3 regions of the Pectobacterium atrosepticum genome follow, and region 2 is predicted to be linked to each of the others. Evidence: predicted binding sites of a transcription regulator. Region 2 holds the regulator's gene; each other region holds the start of a gene.

Region 1 (8,254 bases), 1.1 Mb from region 2:
TGCTGTGACGATAGGATTATTACTCTCCGCCCCGTTTTATGTTTCTGCTGCCAACACCGACAGTATCGAAGACCGCCTGAACGCAATGGAACAACGCTTGCAACAGGCTGAAGCCCGCGCTCAGGCCGCCGAAGCCAGAGCCAATGCTGCTGAAAAGCAAACCCAGCAGCTAGCAACCCGCACCACCCAAACCGAACAAAAAACCCAGCAGGTGGAGCAGCGCACAACGGCGCTGGCCAAACAGAAGTCATTCTCCGATGGATTCGAATTCCACGGCTACGCGCGTTCCGGCCTGTCGATCAATGATTCCGCCACCAGTGCCAAAACCGATATCGGGCCGGGCATGTCCCCTGCCGGTCAGACAGGCGGGCATATTGGTCGTTTGGGTAATGAAGACGACACCTACGTCGAGCTCAAACTAGAGCACAAACAGAAGCTGGATAACGGCGCAACCACCCGATTCAAGGTGATGATGGCGGACGGTCAGCGCAGCTATAACGACTGGACGGCGACCACCAGCGATCTGAACATCCGCGAAGCCTTCGTCGAGCTGGGCTCACTGCCGACTTTCACCGATGTCTTTAAGGACACTACGCTGTGGGCGGGTAAACGCTTCGATCGCGATAACTTCGATATCCACTGGCTGGATAGCGATGTCGTGTTCCTCGCCGGTACTGGCGGCGGGATCTATGACGTGAAATGGGCAGATAGCGCCAAGAGTAACTTCTCGCTGTATGGCCGCAGCCTCGGTGAAATCACCTCGCTGGATAACGACATCAAAAACTACGTCTTTACCGCCAACAACTACGTTGGGCCATTCCAGTTCATGCTGAGCGGATTAACCGCGAAGAACAATGATGTAAAAGAGAACACTGGCACAAGCCGCGATAACATCACCGTCACCAATACCAATGCGGGCGGCAAAGGCTATCACGCGATGGTGGCTTACCACGGCGACAGCTTCTACGGCTTACGCGACGGGACATCGAAAACTGCGATCCTCTACGGCCACGGGCTAGGCGGCGAAGTGAAGAGTATCGGTTCCGACGGTAACCTCACCAACGACGCCAACACATGGCGCTTTGCGACCTACGGCACAACAGCGCTGAACAAGACCTGGAGCTTCGCACCGTCCATTCTGGCGCAAACCAGCAAAGACCGTTACGTCAGCGGCGATAGCTACGAATGGGTGACCTTTAATGCGCGCCTGATTCAGGAAATCACCGAAAACTTTGCACTGGCCTATGAAGGCAGCTATCAATACATGGGCCTCGATCCGCGCGGTTATCGGAGCCTGAATCAGGTGAGCGGCGGCTTCTATAAACTGACCTTCGCGCCTACATTCAAGGTTGGCGATATCGGCAACTTCTTCAGCCGTCCTGAACTACGCGTGTTTGCCAGCTACATGGACTGGGATAAACGACTGGATAACTACTCCAACGATGATACGTTCGGCTCCACCGGCTTTAAAGCAGGCGGCGAATGGAACTTTGGCATCCAGATGGAAACCTGGTTCTGATCATTGGCTAGCCTTGGCGTCGATGACACGCTAATCGACGCCAAAGAAACTGCATATCCTATTGAAAAAGAGGAATAACATGGATATCAATGCTACTGCCGCCGCGCTAATCCCCCTTCTCGGTGGGAAAGAAAACATCGCCAGCGCGGCCCACTGTGCGACCCGTCTACGTCTGGTATTGAATGACGACAGCCTGGCCGACAAGAAAGCGATCGAGAACGTTGACGGCGTGAAAGGATGCTTCCAGAACGCCGGACAAATGCAGATTATTTTCGGCACCGGACTGGTTAACAAAGTGTATGCCGAGTTCATTAAAGCCGCAGGTATCAGCGAATCAAGCAAATCTGAAGCCGCCTCTATCGCGGCGAGAAAGCTGAATCCGCTGCAACGTCTGGCGCGTCTGCTATCGAACATCTTCGTCCCTATAATGCCAGCGATTATCGCTTCCGGCCTGTTGATGGGGCTGCTCGGCATGATCAAGACCTACGGCTGGGTAGATGCCAACAGCGCGATCTTTGTGATGCTGGATATGTTCAGCTCCGCTGCCTTTATTATCCTGCCTGTTCTGATCGGTTTTACCGCTGCACGGGAATTCGGCGGCAACCCCTATCTGGGTGCAACGCTGGGCGGCATTCTGACCCATCCTGCGCTGACCAACGCTTGGGGCGTGGCGGGGGGCTTCCAGACCATGCATTTCTTCGGCATGGACATTGCCATGATTGGCTATCAGGGTACCGTATTCCCAGTACTGCTGGCCGTCTGGTTCATGAGTCTTGTGGAAAAACGCCTGCGTAAAGTCGTACCGGACGCACTGGACATCATCGTCACGCCTTTCCTGACGGTCATCATCTCCGGCTTCGTCGCGATGCTGCTCATCGGCCCAGCAGGACGCGCGCTTGGCGATGGTATTTCTCTCGTCCTCAGCACGTTGATTGCTCATGCTGGCTGGTTCGCGGGTTTACTGTTCGGTGGCCTCTACTCCGTCATCGTGATCACCGGCGTTCACCACAGCTTCCATGCGATTGAAGCCGGACTACTCGGCAACCCGAATATCGGCGTCAACTTCCTGCTGCCAATTTGGGCAATGGCGAACGTGGCGCAGGGCGGCGCGTGTCTGGCGGTCTACTTTAAAACGCGTGACGCCAAAACCAGAGCGATTGCCGTTCCGGCGGGGCTTTCCTGTCTGCTGGGTATCACCGAAGCAGCGATCTTTGGTATCAACCTGCGTTTCATTAAGCCGTTCCTCGCAGCACTGGCGGGTGGTGCGCTCGGTGGCGCATGGGTCGTCTTCAATCACGTCAATATGACGGCGGTCGGGCTGACCGGTTTTCCGGGGCTAGCCATTGTGCAAGGTGGCTCGATGCTTAACTACCTGATTGGGATGTTGATTGCATTCGGTGCCGCCTTTGTCATTTCCTTATTGCTGAAATACAAAACGGATAGCGAATAATGAAGGAAGTCCACTTAGTAAAACGCATGGCGCACGCCCTGATGTCAGGTCACTCACGGAAACAGGAAGACCCATATCGCCCGGAATGGCATCTGTCACCGTGTGTGGGTCTGCTTAACGATCCGAACGGATTTATTCATCACAACGGGCGTTACCATCTGTTTTATCAGTGGAATCCTTTGGCCTGTGCCCACGGAGCAAAATTCTGGGGGCACTGGAGTTCCGCCGATCTGGTGAACTGGAAGCATGAACCCGTCGCGCTGGTGCCGAGCGAAAGCTATGAAAGCCACGGCTGCTACTCCGGTTCTGCCGTCGTAGATCACGGTGCGATCACGCTGATTTACACGGGTAACGTCAAATACGACGATGGCTCACGCACCGCGTTTCAGTGTCTCGCCCGCGAAAATCCTAACGGTGAATACGACAAGCTGGGAGCGGTTCTGACGCTCCCAGACGGCTACACTGGCCACGTTCGCGATCCGAAAGTGTGGCGTCATGGTGACCACTGGTACATGGTGCTCGGCGCACAGGATCTCGATCTTCAGGGGAAGGTCGTGCTCTATCGTTCTGCCGATCTGCTGGCGTGGGAAAAGATCGCCGAGATCGCCGGCTCTCGTTTGGGCGGGCTCGGTGATTTTGGTTATATGTGGGAGTGTCCAGACTTGTTCCCGCTGGATGGCGAAGACATACTGATTTGCTGCCCACAAGGCGTTCCCGCTGAAGATGAACGCTACCTGAATACCTTTCAGGCGGGCTATTTCATTGGCTCACTCGACTACGAAAACGGCGATTACTCGCATCAGGGTTTCCATGAACTGGATCTCGGCTTTGAGTTTTACGCCCCACAAACCACGCTGAGTGAAGACGGGCGACGCCTGCTGTTTGGCTGGATGTCGATTCCTGACGACAATGAATTTTTTGAACCGACGATCGAGCACGGCTGGATTCATACTATGACCTGCGCGCGTGAACTCACGCTGCATGACGATCGCGTTTATCAACGTCCTGCGCGCGAATTACAACAGTTGCGCAGACAGCATTACACCTGGCGTGGTGCAGCAGACTACGCGTCGCCGCTACCCATTAGTAGCGCAGAAGTGCTCATCACCGTTCAGGGGGAATTCCAGCTCAATCTTGCCTCCCAGCTTGTTCTCTGTTGGGACGGTGAACGCGTAACGATAAGCCGACGCAACCGACGCACAGGCGAACCTGAACATCGCTACTGGCGCGGCGACCTGCGTCAATTACAGATATTGTGCGATCGCTCCAGCGTTGAAATTTTTATCAACGATGGCGAGGCCGTGATGTCTGCACGAACTTTCCCGGAAAGCGAGGCGACCATGACGTTCAGCGGCTCTGGGCAATTAACGCTACAACACTGGCTGTTAGCGCCATGCGTGATAGAATAACTTTCCTTTTTTCTGATAGCAGACCTCGCGGTGAAACCGACTAAACGCATAACAATCAGTGACATCGCCGCGCTGGCCGGTGTATCAAAATCTACCGCCAGCCTGGTGCTGAACGGCCGCAGCAAAGAGTTCCGCGTTTCTGATGAAACGCGCGATCGCATTTTAGCCGTCGCACACGAGCAGCGTTATCAGCCCAGTATTCACGCACGTTCACTGCGTTCCTCACGCAGTAACACGCTGGGGCTGGTGGTGCCAGAAATGACCAACTACGGCTTTGCCGTGATTTCCCGCGAACTGGAGATGCGGTGCCGCGAAGCTGGGCTACAGTTGCTAATTGCCTGTACCGATGAAAATGCCAGTCAGGAGATGATGGCGGTCAACAGTCTGGTACAGCGCCAGGTCGATGGCCTGATTGTCGCTTCCAGCCTGCTGAGTGATATCGAGTATCAGAAAATTAATCAGCAGCTGCCCGTCGTGCAATTTGACCGGATTATTGGTGATTCCACACTGCCGATGGTCATTTCCGAAGCGGTAGAATCCACAGCAGAAATGGTCGAGCGTATCGCCCGCCAGCATCGTGATGAATTTTATTTCCTTGGCGGCCAGCCGCGAATTTCCCCGACTCGCCACCGTCTGGAAGGCTTTCAGCTTGGGTTGACGCGTGCCGGTATCGAGTGCCAGCCGGAGTGGATTCTTCATGGCAACTACCACCCCAGCGCAGGTTATGAAATGTTTGCTCAACTGTGTGCGACGCTGGGTCGCCCGCCAAAAGCACTGTTTGTTGCCGCCTGTGGCCTGATGGAAGGCGTGCTGCGTTATATGAACCAGCATAACCTGATGGAAAGCGGCATCCGTCTGTGCTGCTTTGACGATCACTATCTGTTTGATTGTTTACCGCTGAAGATCGATACCGTGGCGCAGGATTGTGAAAATCTGGCACGCAACAGCTTTGAAATGATTACGAGTTTGATTGCACAACAGCCGCTTGAAGAAGATCGGCGCTATATCCCGACGCGGATTCACTGGCGTCATCCTGACTCGCGGGCATGACTCGCGACATAGCCCAACACACTTCACCAGCAGGTAGAACGTAAAAAGGGAACGCGGTTAGCGTCGCTTCTTAGAGCATCGCACCACATTCCCTTTTGAATCGATCAGCCGTTACTTAGCGGCGGCAGATTCCGCGCCAACCAGACCCACCTTGAGGTAGCCCGCTTTACGCAGTGAATCCATCACGCTCATGATGGTTTCATAATCGACGCTTTTATCTGCCTGAAAGAAGATAGTCGTTTCTTTATTGGCACTGGTTTTCGCATCCAGTACCTGAGCCAGAGACTGATCGTTAATCGCCTCTTCCCCCAGGAACATTTGCTTGTCCGCTTTTACCGTCAGATAGAGCGGCTTTTCCGGCCGCGGCTGCGGTACTGCCGATGAAGCAGGCAGATCGACACGAATGTCCACCGTTGCCAGCGGCGCCGCCACCATAAAGATAATCAGCAGAACCAGCATGACGTCAATGAACGGCGTGACGTTAATGTCATGCATTTCACCGTCATCACCCACGTCCTCCTTCAAATGCATCGCCATGACTTAACCCACCCGCAGTTTATGCGCTGCTGAAGACGCCCGGTTATCGTTGCTGGCAGCCACATCGAGATCGCGACTTTGCAGCAGCAGCACTTGTGCAGCCACATCACCGACCGTAGCTTTGTAACCAGCAATCGAGCGTGCGAAGACGTTATAGATGACAACCGCAGGAATCGCGGCAACCAGACCAATCGCCGTCGCCAGCAGAGCTTCTGCAATCCCCGGTGCGACCACCGCCAGGTTAGTCGTTTGCGTCTGTGCGATACCGATGAAGCTGTTCATGATGCCCCATACCGTACCGAACAGCCCCACGAACGGTGCAACCGCGCCGACCGTTGCCAGATAGCCGTTACCACGCCCCATATGACGCCCGGTAGCCGCCACACGACGCTCCAGACGAAACGCGGTGCGTTCTTTAATCCCGTTGTTGTCATCCGAACGGGCGGAAAGATCCAGTTCGTTCTGTGCATCCGCCAACAATTGCTGCGCTACGCTGCCCGTTTTGAACGCATCCGCCGTTTCCAGCGCATCGTCGAGTGTTTTCGCCTGTTCCAACGCCAGATACTCACGGCGCAGGCGACGTTTCGCGCCAGACATTTCGACGCTTTTACTGAAGAAGATCGCCCAGGTAATCACGGAAGCCAGCAGCAAACCGATCATTACCGTTTTCACTACGGCATCAGCGTGCTGGTACATGCCCCAGACGGACAAGTCGGTTTTCATCAGGTTATTGGTGCCCGGTGCCGCACTGGCAGGAAGCGTGAGCGCTGACGTCGGTGCTTGTGCATCGGTCGTGACAGGTGCGGAAGGGGACGCAGCAGCAGGCTGCGCGGCATTCTGTGTCGATAACGGCGTCGTCGCCGGAGCCGCAAACGCATTTCCACTTAGTCCCGCCGTACACAGCAGGATAACCAGCACGCTACGGGAAAATGCGCTGAACGCGCCACGCTTTTTTTGCCAGGTTGATAACACCTGTTGAGTTGTATTACTGACAGCCGTCTTCACGCTGTGCCTCCACCATTCGTTCTGTACAATACCCGCACATACCCGCAGGTATGATGCAGCAATAACGCAGCCTGAAATGATACCAAACCCTGAACGAATTGATAGTCGTTCTCATTATTATTTACACCAGATAACACACTTTTTATTGCGTTCTGACAGGGTTTTTGGGGGTATTACCTGCACATCGACAGGAAAGGCATAAGAAAACTATAAAAAATAGCATTCAGGAATATATCTGGCAGGTGACAGCCGCAGGTGCTCATCTAAAACGCAGCCTTATATCGTGAGGTTTTTGTGATCGACATTAAGTTATCACACCATTTCATGATAGCTGGCGATAAGTTTAGTGAAATAAATAGAAACACAAGTACACAACAAGATAAACAAAAACACCAAGTTACGCATATTTAGATTAAGAGCGTAGGAATAAAATCCATATAAAACAGCATTTCATATTAGCTTTTTCTTTTGTGACACGAGTCATTCTACGAAGTTGTATAATAGGTTAGCTTAACCCACAGAGAATACCGACGCGCGCCACGATAATAGCTCACACAAAGGCGCCGTGCTCTCATCAGTAAACCCTCTATTCATTACTCTATTTTTCATGGGTTTACATTTTTAAATCACCATTTGATTATCGATAATGTCACCCTACCTCTGGAGATAACTCAATGAAGCTGTCGAAAACATTGATCGGCGTTTGTCTGGGCTCTACTGCATTACTAATGAGTCAAGCGATTCAGGCACAACAAATTAAAGCCTCTGATGTTCACCCTGAAGGTTACCCTAATGTCGTTGCCGTACAAAAAATGGGAGAGAAATTACAAGCTGCTACCAATGGCAGGCTGGAAATTAATACCTTCCCCGGTGGCGTATTAGGTGATGAAAAACAAATGATTGAACAGGCACAGCTCGGTGCTATTGATATTATCCGTGTATCAATGACGCCCGTTGCCGCTATTTTACCGGAAATAGAAGTCTTCACCCTGCCCTATATTTTCCGTGATGAAGATCATCTTCACAAAGTACTGGATGGGAAAATCGGTCAGGAAATTGGTGACAAAATTACCCATAGCAGTAAATCAAAATTGGTTTTCCTAGGCTGGATGGACGCGGGAACGCGTAATTTAATCACCAAGCAGCCCGTGGCGAAACCTGAAGACCTCAAAGGCATGAAAATTCGCGTTCAAACCAGCCAAGTTGCTCTCGCAACGTTGAAAGCCATGGGTGCTAACGCCATCGCCATGGGCACAAGCGAAGTCTTCAGCGGCATGCAAACCG
Region 2 (8,254 bases):
CTCGTAGTGCATTTCTTCCAGCGCTTTTCCCTGTAAATCGTACAGCGCAATGGTGGCGTCATAACGACCGAGACGTACGGCGATGGTATGGAAAGGGCGGTTTTCGGTGATAATTGAAATGGCGCGTCTACCGCCAGTTGAAGCCTGCTGATCGACTTCTTTGATGAGCCCGCGCTCCAAAAGCTGGCGGGTTATTTTGGTGACGCTGGCGGGAGCAAGCTGGCTTTGCTCTGCTATCTGAATCCGTGAGATCGGGCCTTGCTGATCAATCAGGCGGTAAACCACCGCACTGTTTAATTGCTTAACCAGATCGACATTCCCTATCTGCGCCTGTCCGCCTGTGGTCATTAAAAGGTTACTCGCTTCTTTAGGTATAACGCGTTGTTTCGTCAACATGGGGTAAACCTTATCTCGGTTTCCCCCAACGTATTTCCGCTTTACCCCAAGACGCTTTTCGCTTTATCCCCAAACAGGATTACCGTTAACAAACGTCTTGAGAATGTGATAATCACGGTCAAATGCGGTCAGATTAGCCACTTTACCGCTTTCAATGCTGCCTAACTGCTTATCGACGCCGATGGCACGAGCCGGATAGAGCGTTGCCATCCGAATAGCTTCATCCAGTGCGATTCCAGCGTGTTCGACGCTATTACGCACGGCGTCGATCATTGTCAGTGCAGAGCCGCTTAGGGTGCCGTGTTCATCGACACAAATGCCATCACGGTAGTATATGGTTTTACCAGCAAAAATGAACTGGTCAATATCTGCGCCCGCTGGTGCTGTGGCGTCGGTCACCAGCACCAGTTTATCGCCCTTAATGCGCTTGCTGTTGCGAATATTGGCCCAGTCTACGTGACGTCCATCCGCGATAATGCCGCAATAGACTTCCGGGGCATCGTAAATTGCGCCGACTAGCCCGGGTTCACGGCCAGTCAGATATGGCATTGCGTTGAACAGGTGAGTGGCGAAGCGAATGCCAGCGGAAAAACCCTGCTTAGCCTGTTCCCAGGTCGCGTTAGAGTGTCCGGCGGAGACGATAATGCCCGCCGCCGTTAACTGGCGGATAACTGCCGGTTCGACTTCTTCCGGTGCCAGCGTGATTTTCGTAATGGCATCTGCGTTGACACACAGAAAATCGACGAGCGCTTGCGTTGGCTTGCGGATAAAGGCAGGGTCATGTGTGCCTTTTTTTATCACGTTTAGCCACGGGCCTTCGAGATGTAGTCCAAGCGCCTGATGCTTATTCTGCGCCAGCCAGTCTCTCATTACGTTGATGCTGTGTTTCATAAACTCATCGCTGGAGGTAATCAGCGTGGGTAAAAAACTGGTACAGCCTGAACGCTGGTTCGCCTGCTGCATGATCTCCAGCGTTTTGACGGAGATCGTGTCCAGCGAGTCGTTAAATTGCACACCGCCGCAGCCGTTCAGTTGGAGATCGATAAATCCTGGAGCGAGAAACGCACCGCTCAGGTCGTGTTGTTCAATGCCGGCAGGGAGCTCAGCAACCGAGCAGATTCGCTCGATCAGCCCATTGGCAATCACGACGGCGTGATTATCCAGAATCTGATGGCCGGTGAAAATCCGGCTATGGGTTAACGCGTACATCATCGACTCCCGCGATCGGTTAGAGGTTCTTCATACTTTCCGTTTCTAACTCACGGAAGTATTTAACGGTTTTTACCTTCAACTCCATCGTTGACGGTTCGTCGCAAACCATGATGGCTTTGGCATGAAGTTGCAGACAGCTGATGGTCCACATGTGGTTGACGTTGCCTTCTACCGCAGCCTGTAGCGCCTGTGCCTTGTTACGACCGGTCACCAGAATCATCACTTCTTCGGCATCCAGCAACGTACCGACGCCCACTGTCAGGGCAAATTTAGGCACCAGACTGACGTCCCCGCCGAAGAAACGGGAATTCGCGATACGGGTTTCTTCCGTCAACGTTTTGATGCGGGTGCGGGAAGCCAAAGAGGAGGCGGGCTCATTGAAGGCGATGTGTCCGTCATTGCCCACGCCGCCCATGAAAAGATGAATTTTCCCGTAGGACTTTATTTTCTCTTCATAACGGCGACATTCTGCTGTGGTGTCTGCTGCGTTGCCGTTCAGCAGGTTAATGTTTTCACGCAGGATATCAATGTGATTGAAGAAATTCTGATGCATGAAGGTATGATAGCTTTCCGGATGATCGGTTGGCAGACCGACATATTCATCCATATTGAAGGTCACTACGTGTTTGAAGCTCACCAGACCCGCTTTATGCATGGTGACCAGCGATTTATACGCTTCCAGCGGTGAAGTTCCTGTCGGTAACCCAAGAATGAAGGGGCGCTCAGCGCTGGGCTTGAAAGCGTTAATTTTCTCAACAATGTGGCGGGCGGCCCATTTTCCGACGTCGGCGGCGGTAGTTAAGGGAATGAGTCTCATCAGCGCTCTCCTGATTTTTTAGTGGAATTAAATACGTTATTGCGTAAATCGCGCCAGTCGCGCGTTTTGTCTGTGCATTAAAATTAGTCTACTCCGTTTTTTTTAATCTTGAAATAAGTTGGGGTTTTATTCAGGTATAAAGTTTTTGTATGCAGTTTTTTGGTGATTTTTATCACATAATTACGGGGTTTAATTTGTGTAGCGAATTATTTTTCTTACACTCCCCTAAGAACCACCACTGGGCCTGTTTTTTCGACAATGAAGCTTTTTGGTAGTGAAGTTTTTCGGCAGTAAAATTTATTGGCAGGTTTGTTTGCCCTACAACATTTCATTTACCTCGCAAAGGTAAGAGAGGGAAAAGTGAGTATTCTGAGCTATTTACAAAAAATCGGCCGGGCATTGATGGTGCCTGTCGCGACGCTGCCTGCTGCCGCTATCCTGATGGGGATAGGTTATTGGATTGATCCGGTTGGTTGGGGAAGTGAGAACGCGTTGGCGGCACTATTCCTCAAATCGGGTGGGGCGATCATTGAGAATATGGCGGTGCTGTTTGCGGTGGGCGTCGCTTACGGTATGTCGAAAGATAAGGATGGTGCGGCCGCATTGACCGGCTTTGTCGGTTATCTGGTGCTCACTACGCTGTGTTCACCGGCTGTTGTCGCCATGATCCAACGGATCCCTGTTGAACTGGTGCCGACTGCGTTTGGCAAGATTGAAAACCAGTTCATCGGTATTCTGGTCGGTGTGATGTCCGCTGAACTGTATAACCGTTTCAGTCAGGTTGAATTGCCTAGAGCGCTATCTTTCTTCAGCGGACGCCGGTTGGTGCCGATTCTGGTTTCTTTCTTGATGATTCTGGTGGCGTTTATTTTAATGTCCATCTGGCCAGCAATTTACAATGTACTGGTGTCGTTCGGTGAATACATTCAACAGTTAGGATCGGTTGGCGCTGGGCTCTATGCGTTCTTTAACCGCTTGCTGATCCCCGTAGGGTTACACCATACGCTTAATTCCGTGTTCTGGTTTGATGTCGCGGGTATTAACGATATTCCTAACTTCCTGGCCGGCCAACAGTCTATCGATTCTGGCAAAGCTGTGGTGGGGATTACCGGACGTTATCAGGCGGGCTTCTTCCCTATAATGATGTTCGGCCTGCCGGGAGCTGCACTGGCGATTTACCACTGCGCGCGCCCTGAGAACAAAAGTAAAGTTGCCGGGATTATGCTGGCGGCGGCGTTTGCTTCATTCTTCACTGGGATCACTGAACCGCTGGAATTCTCATTCATGTTCGTGGCGCCAGTGCTGTACTTCCTGCATGCGTTACTGACGGGTTTTTCCGTCTTTATCGCTGCCAGTATGCATTGGATTGCTGGGTTTGGCTTCAGTGCCGGTCTGGTGGATATGGTGCTGTCCTCGCGTAACCCGCTAGCCACTCAATGGTACATGCTGATAGCGCAGGGGTTGGTGTTCTTCGTCATTTATTATGTGGTGTTCCGCTTCACGATTACTCGCTTCAATCTGTTAACACCGGGACGTGAACTGGCAGTGAGCGGTAGCGAAGCCGATGGATATGACGTGAGTACCGCATCTGCGGGTGATAAATCAAGCGATACGGCGACGTTGGCGCGTGGCTATTTGCAGGCGCTTGGCGGCAAAGCCAACCTGATCGGCATCGATGCCTGTATCACGCGTTTGCGTTTGAATGTAGCTGACTCTTCTCTGGTTGATGATGCTCAGGCGAAACGTCTTGGTGCGGCAGGTGTTATTCGTCTGAATAAGCAGAGCGTACAGATTGTCGTGGGCACGCAAGCTGAATCGATAGCAATTGCGCTGAAAGCGGAACATGACAAAGCGTAATGTGACGGCGTTATTTGTTTAACGCGGTGTTATGTCGATGAAAGTGATGGGCGAGATAGCAATCTCGCCCTTTTTTTTCGTTATGAATAATTAAATGAAACTAACGGTTGTTTCCCAGCGTAGCTTGTTGGATCATTGTTGGTTATACGTCGTTTTAGCATTGAGGAATGAAGAATGAGTGAGGCTGAAGCCCGCCCAACCAACTTTATCCGTCAGATTATCGATGAAGATCTGGCGTCCGGTAAGCATGACCATATTCAGACGCGTTTCCCGCCAGAGCCGAACGGCTACCTGCATATTGGGCATGCAAAGTCTATTTGCCTGAATTTTGGGATCGCGCGTGACTACCAGGGGCAATGCAACCTGCGTTTTGACGACACCAATCCGGTAAAAGAAGATATTGAATACGTTGAGTCGATCAAACGTGACGTCGAGTGGCTGGGTTTTTCATGGAGCGGCGACGTTCGCTATTCTTCTGATTATTTCGATCAACTGCACGCTTATGCGGTTGAACTGATTGGTAAAGGATTGGCTTACGTTGATGAACTGACGCCTGAACAAATTCGTGAATACCGTGGCACGCTGACGGCGCCGGGTAAAAATAGTCCTTATCGCGATCGTACCGTACAGGAAAATCTGGCGCTGTTTGAAAAAATGCGCAACGGCGGGTTTGCTGAAGGTACTGCTTGTTTGCGTGCAAAAATCGATATGGCATCATCCTTTATCGTGATGCGCGATCCGGTGTTGTATCGCATTAAATTTGCCGATCACCACCAGACGGGTAATAAGTGGTGCATCTACCCGATGTATGACTTTACTCACTGTATTTCCGATGCGCTGGAAGGGATCACGCATTCTCTGTGTACGCTGGAATTCCAGGATAACCGCCGCCTGTACGACTGGGTGCTGGATAATATCTCCATTCCTTGCCACCCACGTCAGTACGAGTTTTCTCGGCTTAATCTCGAATACGCAATTATGTCCAAGCGTAAGCTGAATCAGCTGGTTGTGGAAAATGTCGTTGAAGGATGGGACGATCCGCGTATGCCGACCATCTCTGGCCTGCGCCGCCGTGGTTATAGTGCGTCTTCTATCCGTGAATTTTGTGTGCGTATCGGCGTAACGAAGCAGGATAACAACGTGGAAATGGCAGCGCTTGAATCCTGTATCCGCGACGATCTGAATGAAAACGCTCCGCGTGCGATGGCGGTACTGGATCCGGTCAAAGTGGTGATCGAGAATCTGCCAGCCGGGCACGAAGAGTTTGTTGCGATGCCAAATCACCCGAACAAGCCAGAAATGGGCTCGCGTCAGGTGGCATTCAGCCGTGAAGTTTACATCGATCGTGCTGACTTCCGTGAAGAAGCTAACAAGCAGTACAAGCGTTTGGTTTTGGGTAAAGAAGTTCGCCTGCGTAATGCCTATGTGATCAAAGCCGATCGCATTGAAAAAGACGAGCAGGGCACCATCACCACGATTTACTGTAGCTATGATGCGGAAACGCTGAGCAAAGATCCGGCTGATGGTCGTAAAGTGAAAGGCGTCATCCACTGGGTTTCTGCGGCGCACGCGGTGCCAGCGGAATTCCGTTTGTACGATCGTTTGTTCAGTGTGGCAAACCCTGCGGCGGCGGATGACTTCCTGTCAACGATTAACCCAGACTCACTGAAAATTACGCAAGGTTTTGTAGAAGCGAGTTTGGTGCAGGCTGAAGTAGAGAAAGCGTATCAGTTTGAGCGTGAAGGTTACTTCTGTGCCGATCGCGTTTACTCCAGTGCGGAACACCTGGTGTTTAACCGTACGGTTGGACTACGCGATACTTGGGTAGGCTAAGGTCACTGGTAAGAAGACAAAAATAAAACCGCCTCGGCGGTTTTATTTTTTTGTGCGGTCGATTTATCGTGTGGAGTCGTGCAGAGTTTCGTCCTCTCTGCAATCCCCTTCACTGCAATGCCCATAGAGATACAGACTGTGGTTGGACAGTTTAATGCCGTGTCTTTCTGCGATCTCGCGCTGACGTGCTTCGATAGATTCATCGCGGAATTCAATGACTTTGCCACAGTCGAGGCAAATTAAGTGATCGTGATGATGCTGCTGCGTCAATTCAAAGACGGATTTGCCACCTTCGAAGTTATGACGGGTTACGATACCCGCATCATCAAACTGGTTGAGTACGCGATAGACAGTAGCAAGACCAATCTCTTCGCCCATATCAATCAGTCTCTTTATATAATCTTCCGCACTGACGTGATGGCTGACAGGATCCTGTAACACTTCCAGTATTTTCAGTCTTGGAAGAGTGACTTTCAGGCCGGCCTTCTTTAATGCGGTATTGTTGTCAGTCATGCGGGTTTAGTCCTGTTGCTTACTTATCAATGGAGGCTGCCTAGCCTATGACATCGGTCGGCTTAAAAAATCTAATCACATCTCAATTATAGAACTGCGCATACAAAATGAAAACAAGGGAATGTTAACAATATTGTCCCCACTCACACTACTGATATACAACGCAATCTATTGTTGATGAATGAGGAAATGGTGATGCACGTATAAAACCGATGGGATTATTGTACAGGTTTACTGATAGAAGTTAAAAAAATGTATCAATTATTATGAAAGGTTTTACCTATCAATGCTGTTTTGGCTCTGATAGGGGATATCAGAGCCAAAATGGCTTAGCCAACCAGCTCTTTCAGATTCAGTTCATCGCTGATCTGCTTCACCCACGTCGTTACACGTTCGTTGGTGAGTTCAGGCTGACGGTCTTCATCGATAGCTAAACCAATGAAGTGATTGTCGTCGGCGAGCCCTTTAGAGGCTTCAAAGTAATAGCCTTCAGTTGGCCAGTGGCCGACAATCGTCGCGCCGCGAGGCTCAATAATGTCACGAATGGTGCCCATGGCATCACAGAAGTATTCCGCATAGTCTTCCTGATCGCCGCAACCAAACAGAGCAACCAATTTTCCTGTGAAATCAACTTCTTCCAGTGACGGGAAAAAGTCATCCCAATCACATTGAGCTTCACCGTAATACCAGGTTGGAATACCCAACAGCAGAATATCGAAACCTTCGAGGTCTTCTTTGCTGCTTTTAGCGATGTCATGAACATCCGCAACGCCGGTGCCTAACTGCTGTTGGATCGTTTTGGCAATGTTTTCAGTGTTGCCTGTATCGCTGCCAAAGAATATTCCGATGAGTGCCATGAATTGAATAACCTCTTGATTCCTAATGGTATGGTGTAATATTTCACCCACTTATCTGTTAATAATAACAGACACTCACATCTGGAGAAACTCGTATCGGTAAGGATGCGTAAATCAAGGGCGGGTGAAAGGAGGAGGTAAAGAAGGGAAACGAAAGCATCTCTGCTGACGCTAAAATCCCCATAATTAATAGGGTTTATGTTATTGTCTGAGGTTAAACGCCTATTTCCTTAGTGTTATCGCGGTTATTTATTTATAACAATGTTTCATTTTTTATGAATCTGCTTTTTATTTTCATGACTTGTCCCGGTTGTAATTAAAAGCAGACTTCTCTTTGTGAAAATAAAAGTCACGCAACGGTACCTTACTATTCAGGAGAATTAAAATGTATATAAAGATAATGTTTTTATCGAATTGAAGACCTGTAACATTTTTCGGGAATATTCCTAATGAAGATGAGTGAGAATTATAACCATTTGCAGCTGAAACGATGCAATGATGTGGGGGATGGTTTTATTTTTTGATGTTAAAGAATAACGTTAAAATCATCTCTCATCACCTTACTGTATCATGGCATATCCATACTAGCCCGCACAGGGTGGAGTGGATGAGGCTTTTACTTGCAACCCTCTGATTAAAATCCTTATATCTATAAAAATAGGTGAGTTTATTCTCAGTGTGAAAAATTATATTAATAAATATAGCGAGAACGCTAAATATTCTCTGCATTTAGCCGATGAGTTAGCGTGGTTTTTGAGTTTTCAACTCG
Region 3 (8,254 bases), 650 kb from region 2:
TGATGTCCGGCCGATACACCACCTTTTCCAGCGTGGAACAACCGGCGGTCAGCATAACAACCACCGCGGCGACGACAGTCAGCGTTTTACAGCGCATAGTGATTACATTCCTTAAGGGCATAGGTTGCTGATGATAATAGACCTTGCAGGACTTGGAAACCTGCAAGGCGATTGTATGACCCCAGGAAGGTAAAAAAGTTGAGCTTTTTTACCTGTAATGCGCCTTTCTTGCCCTGTGTCGGCAGCAGATTTTAGGCTGCCAACAATTCTTTGGCGTTCGCCAGCGTGTTTTTGGTCACGGCGCTGCCACCCAGAAGACGAGCCAGTTCCTGTAACCGCGCACGTTTGTCCAACGGTTGCATCAGCGTTTCCGTTTCTGCACCGTCCGTTTGTTTGCTCACGAAGAAGTGCTGGTGACCGCAGCCTGCAACCTGTGGCAGGTGTGTCACACACATAACCTGCGTCGATTCGCCGAGCTGGCGCAGCATTCTGCCGACGATGGCGGCTGTTGGCCCGCTAATACCCACATCGACTTCATCGAAGATCATTGCTGGTGTGTCCATTTTCTTCGCGGTGATGACCTGAATAATCAGTGCAATACGCGACAGCTCGCCACCCGATGCCACTTTCGCCAGAGTCTGGTGCGGTTGACCGGGGTTGGTGGTTACGCGGAATTCGATATTGTCGGCACCGGTGGCCGTCAGGCTGTCTGGCGTAAACTTCACATCAATGGTGAAGTAGCCGTGCGGCATCGCCAGTTCACGCATATTGGTGGTGATGAGCTGTGCCAGTTCGCTGGCATGGTGCTGACGACGCACGTGCAATTGTTCGGCAAGCTGTAACGCCTGCTGATGATATTCACTGACGGAGGCACTGAGCACCTCATGGTCGCTTTCCTGCTGTTCCAATTGTCGGTGTTCTTCCTGTAATTGCTGATGGAACGCTGGGATCGCTTCTGGCGCGATATGATGTTTGCGTGCTAACACCAACTGACGTGACAGGCGCTGTTCCAGTTCATACAGTCGAATCGGGTCGAGATCCATCTGTTCGCTGTAGTGGCGCAGTTCATCACTGGCTTCGCTAAGCTGAATGCCCGCTTCTTCGAGCATGGACAGCACACCGGACAGCGTTTCATCCATACCGATCAGTTCGCCGAGCTGACTTTTTACGCTGTGCAACATACTGAGTATGTTTTGCTCTTCGTCTTCGCTCAGCAACTGCATGGCCTGCTGGCTCATCGTCAGTAGCTGACCGCTATTTGCCAGACGCTTGTATTCAATATCAATGTGTTCATATTCACCGAGCTGTGGGGCGAATTCATTCAGCTCTTTTAATTGATATTGCAGTAGTTCTCGGCGGGCTTCGCGTTCAATAGCTGCTTGTTGCAACTGCGCCAGTGCACGGCAGCTTTGGTGCCACTGATGCCAAACCTGTTGCATAGCAACCAGCAATTTCGGTTCATCGGCATAAGCATCCAGCAGGTGTTTTTGATGATCGGGGCGCAGCAGTAGTTGATGAGCATGCTGGCCATGTATCTGAATCAGGTGCTGGCCGAGTTCACGCAGTTGAGACAGCGGCACGGCGGTGCCGTTAATAAAGCCGCGTGAACGACCATCGGCGCTAATCACGCGGCGTAACAGGCACTCATTACTGTCATCCAACTGGTTTTCTTCCAGCCACTGACGTGCCATTGGGGTATCCGTCAGCGCGAAGCGGGCGCAGATGTCCGCTCGGGCAGCCCCCGGCCTGACCATGCTGGCGTCAGAACGATTTCCCAGACATAAACCGAGGGCATCAATCGCAATTGATTTCCCCGCACCGGTTTCTCCGGTGATTACGCTCATCCCTGACTGAAAATCGATTTCTAATTCGCGCACGATGGCGAAGTTACTGATAGTGAGTTGCGCCAGCATGATAGTTTTCCTGTATGGGAACTGTGTTTACATACAGTATAAACTGGTTTTATATACAGTAAAGTAGCTTGGTGGAATTTTAGAATAATTTTTTTGACCAGCCGAGCTTTGAACTTAGTGTATTGAAATAACTGTAATTTTTTGGATGAATCAAATTCAGGTGATGTTCACTACGGCGAATCAGCACTTCTTCGCCTTCCTGCACTGGCAGCGCAATCTGGCTGTCACAGCTGATTTCCAAATCGTTGGTAATGCAGGAAAATTTCAGCCGAATCGTGCTGCTGCTATTGATCACCAGCGGGCGGGCAGACAATGTGTGCGGGAACATCGGCACTAGCGCAATGGCTTCCAATGACGGTGTTAGGATAGGGCCGCCAGCGGAAAGCGAATAGGCGGTTGAGCCTGTGGGCGTGGCGATAATCAGGCCATCTGAACGTTGGGAAAAGGCGAATCTGTCGTCAATATAGACTTCAAATTCAATCATGTGTGCGACTTTCCCTGGGTGAAGTACCACTTCATTAATTGCGGTACTGATGCTGTCGGGCTGGTTTGTGCGGCAAACGTGTGCTTCCAGCATGAAGCGCTGTTCGCTCAGATAATGGCCGTCAAGAACGTCAGAAAGCTGCTGCTGAGCATGATCGGGATCGAGGTCAGTCAAAAAGCCGAGATTGCCACGGTTTACGCCGATTACTTTGATGTCATAGCGCGACAGCACGCGCGCGGCGCCCAGCATGTTGCCGTCACCGCCGACGACCACGGCGAGATCCGCCTGCTGACCGATGTCGGCAAGGCTACCTGTTGGTGCGTCTTTCAGGTTAAGTTCCCGTGCAATCTGTTGTTCGATCAGCACGGAGTAACCTTTTTCGGTGAGCCAATGATAGAGCATCTCATGCGTTGCCAACGCCGTTGGGTGGCGCGGGTGGCCGACAATGCCAATACAATTAAACGGCTTGTTCATTGTAAGCGGTGTGTTCATTGCTGTTTTGTCCTCAGCGTGGTGTATCGGCAGCAGCAGGAACCAATATATGACAGGTTCCCTTGAATCTCCGGTTTTGATCCCCATAATAAGCAACTAGCGAGATTAATGCTAAACCGCGGAGAATTTCATGAGTAGTAAAGAACAGAAAACGCCTGACGAGCAAGTCCTGGATCAAAAGGAAGCAGCAAAAGGGCAGCAAGCGGATGCCGCGCCAGAGACGGCAGACGTAGCTGACCCGCGTGATGAGCGCATCGCCGAGCTGGAAGCCCAGTTTAGTGAACTGCAACAGCGTGAACGTGACAATATGCTTCGCGTCCGTGCAGAAGCCGATAACGTTCGCCGCCGTGCGGAAATGGATATCGAGAAAGCGCATAAATTTGCGGTAGAGAAATTTGCCAGTGAAATGCTGCCAGTCATCGATAACCTGGAACGTGCGCTGGATACGGCGGACAAAGCCAATGAATCACTGGCTTCAATGATTGAGGGTGTCGAATTGACGCTGAAATCGTTGCTGGATGCCGTGCATAAATTCGGTATCGAGGTGGTGGGCGATGTGGGTGTACCGTTTAACCCAGAAGTGCATCAGGCTATGACGATGTTACCTTCAGCCGATCACCAGCCGAACCATGTCATGATGGTAATGCAAAAAGGCTATACGCTGAACGGTCGTTTACTGCGTCCGGCGATGGTTGCTGTATCAAAAGCACAAGACTAATACTCTCTGCTTTTACGCACGCTATTTAAAACGTATCTTCATCCTAAACCCCGTGCTCAGCATGGGGTTTTTTGTTTGTATACCCGTCATACTTCAAGCTGCATGTGCGTTGGCAATACTCGGCTCATCTCTGAACCTCGCCCTGAAGGGTCGCCACAAGCGGCGTTCAAATTGGCTAAGCCAATTTGTCTTCGCTCACCCCAGTCACTTACTGGAGTAAGCTCCTGGAGATTCACTGTGTCGCCGCCTTCCTGCAACTCGAATTATTTAGTGTACATTTTGTTAAGATTTGTTTGATAAAAAAGATGTTTTTTAGATTTTTAATGACTCATCATCATTAGCTATCAAAAGAATTGGTATTACCAATCTAAATGCACTTGATAATCATTATCATTTTTGTGAGAGTAATAAACAACAGCGTTAGAAGGGTCATACTATGCCGGGTGTTATTGAGTCAACAAGCCGTACATCAAGGAAGGTAAAACTTTCTCTGATGGGCCCGGCGTTTATCGCGGCGATTGGTTATATCGATCCGGGTAACTTTGCCACGAACATCCAGTCTGGCGCGGCCTATGGCTACACGCTGCTGTGGGTTGTGGTGTGGGCGAACCTGATGGCGATGCTGATCCAGCTATTGTCGGCCAAATTAGGCATCGCAACGGGTAAGAATCTGGCGGAACATATCCGCGATCGCTTTCCGCGTCCTGCTGTTTGGGCGTACTGGGTACAGGCCGAAATTATTGCGATGGCGACCGATCTGGCCGAGTTTATCGGTGCAGCGATTGGTTTCAAACTGCTATTGGGCGTGTCGCTGCTGGAAGGCGCGATCCTCACCGCGATTGCCACTTTCCTGATTCTCATGCTGCAACAGCGTGGTCAGAAGCCGCTGGAGATGGTCATCGGCGGCCTGCTGCTGTTTGTTGCGGCGGCGTATATTGTCGAACTGGTATTTTCTCAGCCTGAGCTGTCCGCTTTAGCCAAAGGCATGGCAATCCCTAGTTTGCCGACTTCCGATGCCGTGTTGCTGGCCGCAGGCGTGTTGGGGGCGACAATTATGCCGCATGTGATTTACCTGCATTCTTCCCTGACGCAGCATGAAGGCGGTCATTCCCGTGCCGAGCGCTATTCTGCAACGAAAGTTGATGTCGCGATTGCGATGACGATTGCCGGATTCGTCAATCTGGCGATGATGGCAACGGCGGCGGCGGCATTCCATTTCAGCGGTAACCAGGATATTGCCGATCTGGATAAAGCCTACCTCACGCTGGAGCCGCTGTTAGGTAAAGCCGCCGCGGTGATTTTCGGTCTGAGTCTGGTGGCGGCAGGCCTTTCTTCCACCGTTGTCGGTACGCTGGCGGGTCAGGTAGTGATGCAAGGGTTCGTGCGCTTCCATATCCCGCTCTGGGTTCGCCGAGCCGTGACGATGCTGCCATCGTTTATCGTAATTTTGTCCGGTATGGATCCGACGCGAGTGTTGGTGTTGAGTCAAGTAGTGCTGAGCTTCGGGATTGCGCTGGCGCTGGTTCCTTTGCTGTCCTTCACTGGCAATCGTGAACTGATGGGGTCGATGGTTAACGGAAAATGGGTACAGCGCATCGGACAACTTATTGTCGTGCTAGTGGTTTCCCTGAATATGTATCTGCTGATTGATACGATCATAGGGATATAAATCTGGTGCCACATAGCGTGGCACCGTTTCGCTATTTGCTTGCCTTCCTCAACTCTGTCACCGGCACGCCGCCGATTCCCCAGTTGTCCGTTTCAACTTCATCAATTACCACCACAGTGGTTTTCGGGTTTTTATTGAGCACATCGACCAGCAGCTGAGTTACGCCTTCAATCAATTGACGTTTTTGTTCAGCGGTGACGCCTTCATTGGTGATTTTGATGTTGACGTACGGCATAGGTTCTCCGGAGTTAGAGTGATGAGCGGCGATTGGGTAAGCAGAGCCCAGCCGCGATGAAAAGTGCTGCTGCGCTACACAGAATCGCAGGTGCGACAGCGTGGGTGTCCGTCAGGACGCTGGTGAGTAGTGGGCCAAGAATCTGACCAATACCGTAAGTGAGCGTCACCAGCCCAAGCAGGTTGATGCCGTGCGGCGCGCGTAGCCGCTTGGCTAATGGCATCACCAGTGAGGTGGTTCCCATAAAAGTAGCACCAAAGCCGATACAGCTGAATATCAATGCCACCAGAGAGTGGCTGAACAGCGTCAGCAGGACACACACGCCTTGAATCAGCAGATTAGCTGTCAGGCAGGGTAACGTTCCCCACCGACTGGCGGCCCACAGCCAGAAGAAACAGCCAGGGATGATTGCTAGCCCAACCAGCGACCATAAATGCAGGGATAAATGCGGTATGCCTAGCGCCGTCACCATCAGCGGCAGATAGGTGGCGACGACGATATAGCCGAAGCCCGCGAGGCCGTATAGCAGCGCGAGCCGTCGCCAGCCAAGGTGAGGCTGTTCATCAACATTGACCATAGGCTGCTGCGGTACGGTCGTTTTGTGCGGCGAAAGTATGAGTAGGGCGAGCAGAAGTAGCGTGGAGATCAGCGCCGCTCCCCACCACAATAGTTCGGCCGTTAGTACGTAATGCCGTCCCATGATGATGAATTCATTGCCTAACACGATCCCCACGGCAACCCCAGCATAGAGCGAGGCGATAATGCCAGTATGCCTTGTGTGGTGTAAAACGATTAGGGATCCGAAGATCATCATCGCTGCGCTGGCGATCCCCGCGATGAAGCGAATGAGCATGACCAGCATCGTATTGGTGGTCAATGTCATCGCGAAGAGCAACACGCTGGTCGCCGCCGCTGCGGTAAACAGCAGGAACACTGGTTGAGAGGTTGAGGCGCGACGGCTGAAAGAGAAAAACAGGCTGCCGAACAGATAACCGACGTAGTTTGCGCTGGCAATATAGGAAAGCTGGCTGAAGGTGAAATCACCTTCTTCCAGCATGACGGGCAGCATCGGTGTATATAAAAAGCGCCCAAGCCCCATACCCAATGCCAGTACGATTGTCCCAAAAAGGGCAAGAGTCAGCGTGCTCGATAGGGCGATAAAGCGCGGACGTTCCATCATGCGATGACCCAAGACATAGAGAATATGTCGTTATCCTGCCCGTTTTCTCGTCAAATAAAAGTGAATAGTCATGAATAGGTTGATGACGCAGAGAGAATGTTTTCTGGCAGAAATACGCTGGTGAAAATCGCCTGTTATATCAAGCCCGGCTCCATTGCACTGTTCCGCTGGAGCCGGGTTTTTTTACCTCAATTGCGATTAGCTGATGGTTTTACTGAACGCGTCGACAGCAATAATCGCGTGAGCGACGTCTTCAGCCGTTAATCCGCTGTCCAGATTTTTCAGCGTATCGGCGTCGCTGCACGCCAGTTCACCCACTTTGATCAAATTCTCAAACGGCTCATTTTCCAGATGCAGATCTTTTAGCAGCGTCGGCATGTTAATCGCGCGGTAGAAGCGAATGTAGCGTGCGATTTCCTCGTCAGGACGTTGCTCCAGCACCATATGTGTCAGCGTGCCGTAGGCGACTTTTTCCCCATGCGTGAGGTGGTGGATGTCGCCTTTGATCGCGGTAAACCCGTTGTGGATGGCGTGAGCGCCCGCCAATCCGCCATTCTCAAAGCCCAAGCCGGAAAGTAGCGTGTTGGCTTCAACTACGGATTCCACTGCGGGTGTTACCACACCTTTTTCCACCGCTTTGTAAGCACTATAACCGTAGGCTAGCAGCGTTTTTTCGCAGGTTTCGGCAATCGCCATGCCCGCTAGCGTAGGTTTACCGCCCAGCATAGAAAGTGCGTGAGAGCGCAGAACCGCCTGTGCTTCGACAAAGGTTGCCAGACCATCGGCAATGCCGGAGGCAAACAGGCGTGCTGGAGCCTGCGCACACACGGCGGTATCGACCAATACCAGATCGGGATTCTTGTCGTAAAAGCGGTAGGACTCGAACACGCCCTCGTCGGTGTAGATGACGGACAGCGCGCTGCACGGTGCATCCGTTGAGGCCACGGTTGGGACAATCGCGACATTGTGTTTCAGCTCATCAGCAACCGCTTTCGCCGTATCCAGCGTTTTACCGCCGCCTAACCCAACGACAATGTTGGTGCCCGCGTCGCGTGCTAGCTTAGCAAGACGGGTGATTTCGTTGCTGGACGCCTCACCGTTAAAACGCTCGTAATGGTAGCCGATGCTCACCTGTTTGAGGGACGCATCTACGCGCTGGCCGATGATGTCCCAAACAATGCCATCTGCCATCAGAAACGCTTTCGTTCCCAGAGGCTTGAGTTGTTCACCCAGTTCATCCAGCACGCCGCGACCCTGAACATATTTTCTAGGTGAAGAGAAAATGAAATGACTCATGTTATCTACCTCGATGATGTGGTTTGAGAAGTGATGCGGTATTGAATTCGAGTGAATCATGGAAGGCGGTTGCGGTACGCGCGTTATGACGAGACAAATTGACGGTGGTGATGGGGAAAACGAAAGCGCAGCACGACTTCCTGAAACGTGACTGATTTAAGGTATAGCATAGTCGATAAACGCGAGATGGACGAAAAGAGCGGAATGAGAGAATGAAACTAAACCATGAATATCATAGGTTTGGTGCGTGACGATGCCGTAATTTCC

What was found. Region 2 encodes Fur, which represses iron uptake genes when iron is present. Its sites were predicted from a motif close to ATAATAATGAGAACNACTATCAA; they were not measured.
Region 1: a site for Fur is predicted at 7,069-7,091, ahead of exbB (tol-pal system-associated acyl-CoA thioesterase). Genes of this name have one in related genera too.
Region 3: a site for Fur is predicted at 3,985-4,007, ahead of GZ59_RS03750 (Nramp family divalent metal transporter). Genes of this name have one in related genera too.

What each region holds. Positions count from the first base shown of each region.
Region 1 is NZ_CP009125.1:410,335-418,588, reverse strand. It holds gene GZ59_RS01905 (carbohydrate porin) at 1-1,519, shown strand, start outside; gene GZ59_RS01900 (sucrose-specific PTS transporter subunit IIBC) at 1,599-2,969, shown strand; gene GZ59_RS01895 (glycoside hydrolase family 32 protein) at 2,969-4,378, shown strand; gene GZ59_RS01890 (LacI family DNA-binding transcriptional regulator) at 4,409-5,428, shown strand; gene exbD (TonB system transport protein ExbD) at 5,540-5,965, opposite strand; gene exbB (tol-pal system-associated acyl-CoA thioesterase) at 5,969-6,970, opposite strand; gene GZ59_RS01875 (TRAP transporter substrate-binding protein) at 7,645-8,254, shown strand, end outside.
Region 2 is NZ_CP009125.1:1,481,415-1,489,668, forward strand. It holds gene nagC (DNA-binding transcriptional regulator NagC) at 1-348, opposite strand, end outside; gene nagA (N-acetylglucosamine-6-phosphate deacetylase) at 460-1,605, opposite strand; gene nagB (glucosamine-6-phosphate deaminase) at 1,625-2,425, opposite strand; gene nagE (N-acetylglucosamine-specific PTS transporter subunit IIBC) at 2,786-4,282, shown strand; gene glnS (glutamine--tRNA ligase) at 4,457-6,115, shown strand; gene fur (ferric iron uptake transcriptional regulator) at 6,179-6,628, opposite strand; gene fldA (flavodoxin FldA) at 6,958-7,485, opposite strand.
Region 3 is NZ_CP009125.1:829,231-837,484, forward strand. It holds gene bamE (outer membrane protein assembly factor BamE) at 1-97, opposite strand, end outside; gene recN (DNA repair protein RecN) at 252-1,913, opposite strand; gene nadK (NAD(+) kinase) at 1,993-2,871, opposite strand; gene grpE (nucleotide exchange factor GrpE) at 3,020-3,607, shown strand; gene GZ59_RS03750 (Nramp family divalent metal transporter) at 4,044-5,276, shown strand; gene GZ59_RS03755 (2-hydroxymuconate tautomerase family protein) at 5,308-5,511, opposite strand; gene GZ59_RS03760 (MFS transporter) at 5,525-6,691, opposite strand; gene GZ59_RS03765 (glycerol dehydrogenase) at 6,890-7,987, opposite strand.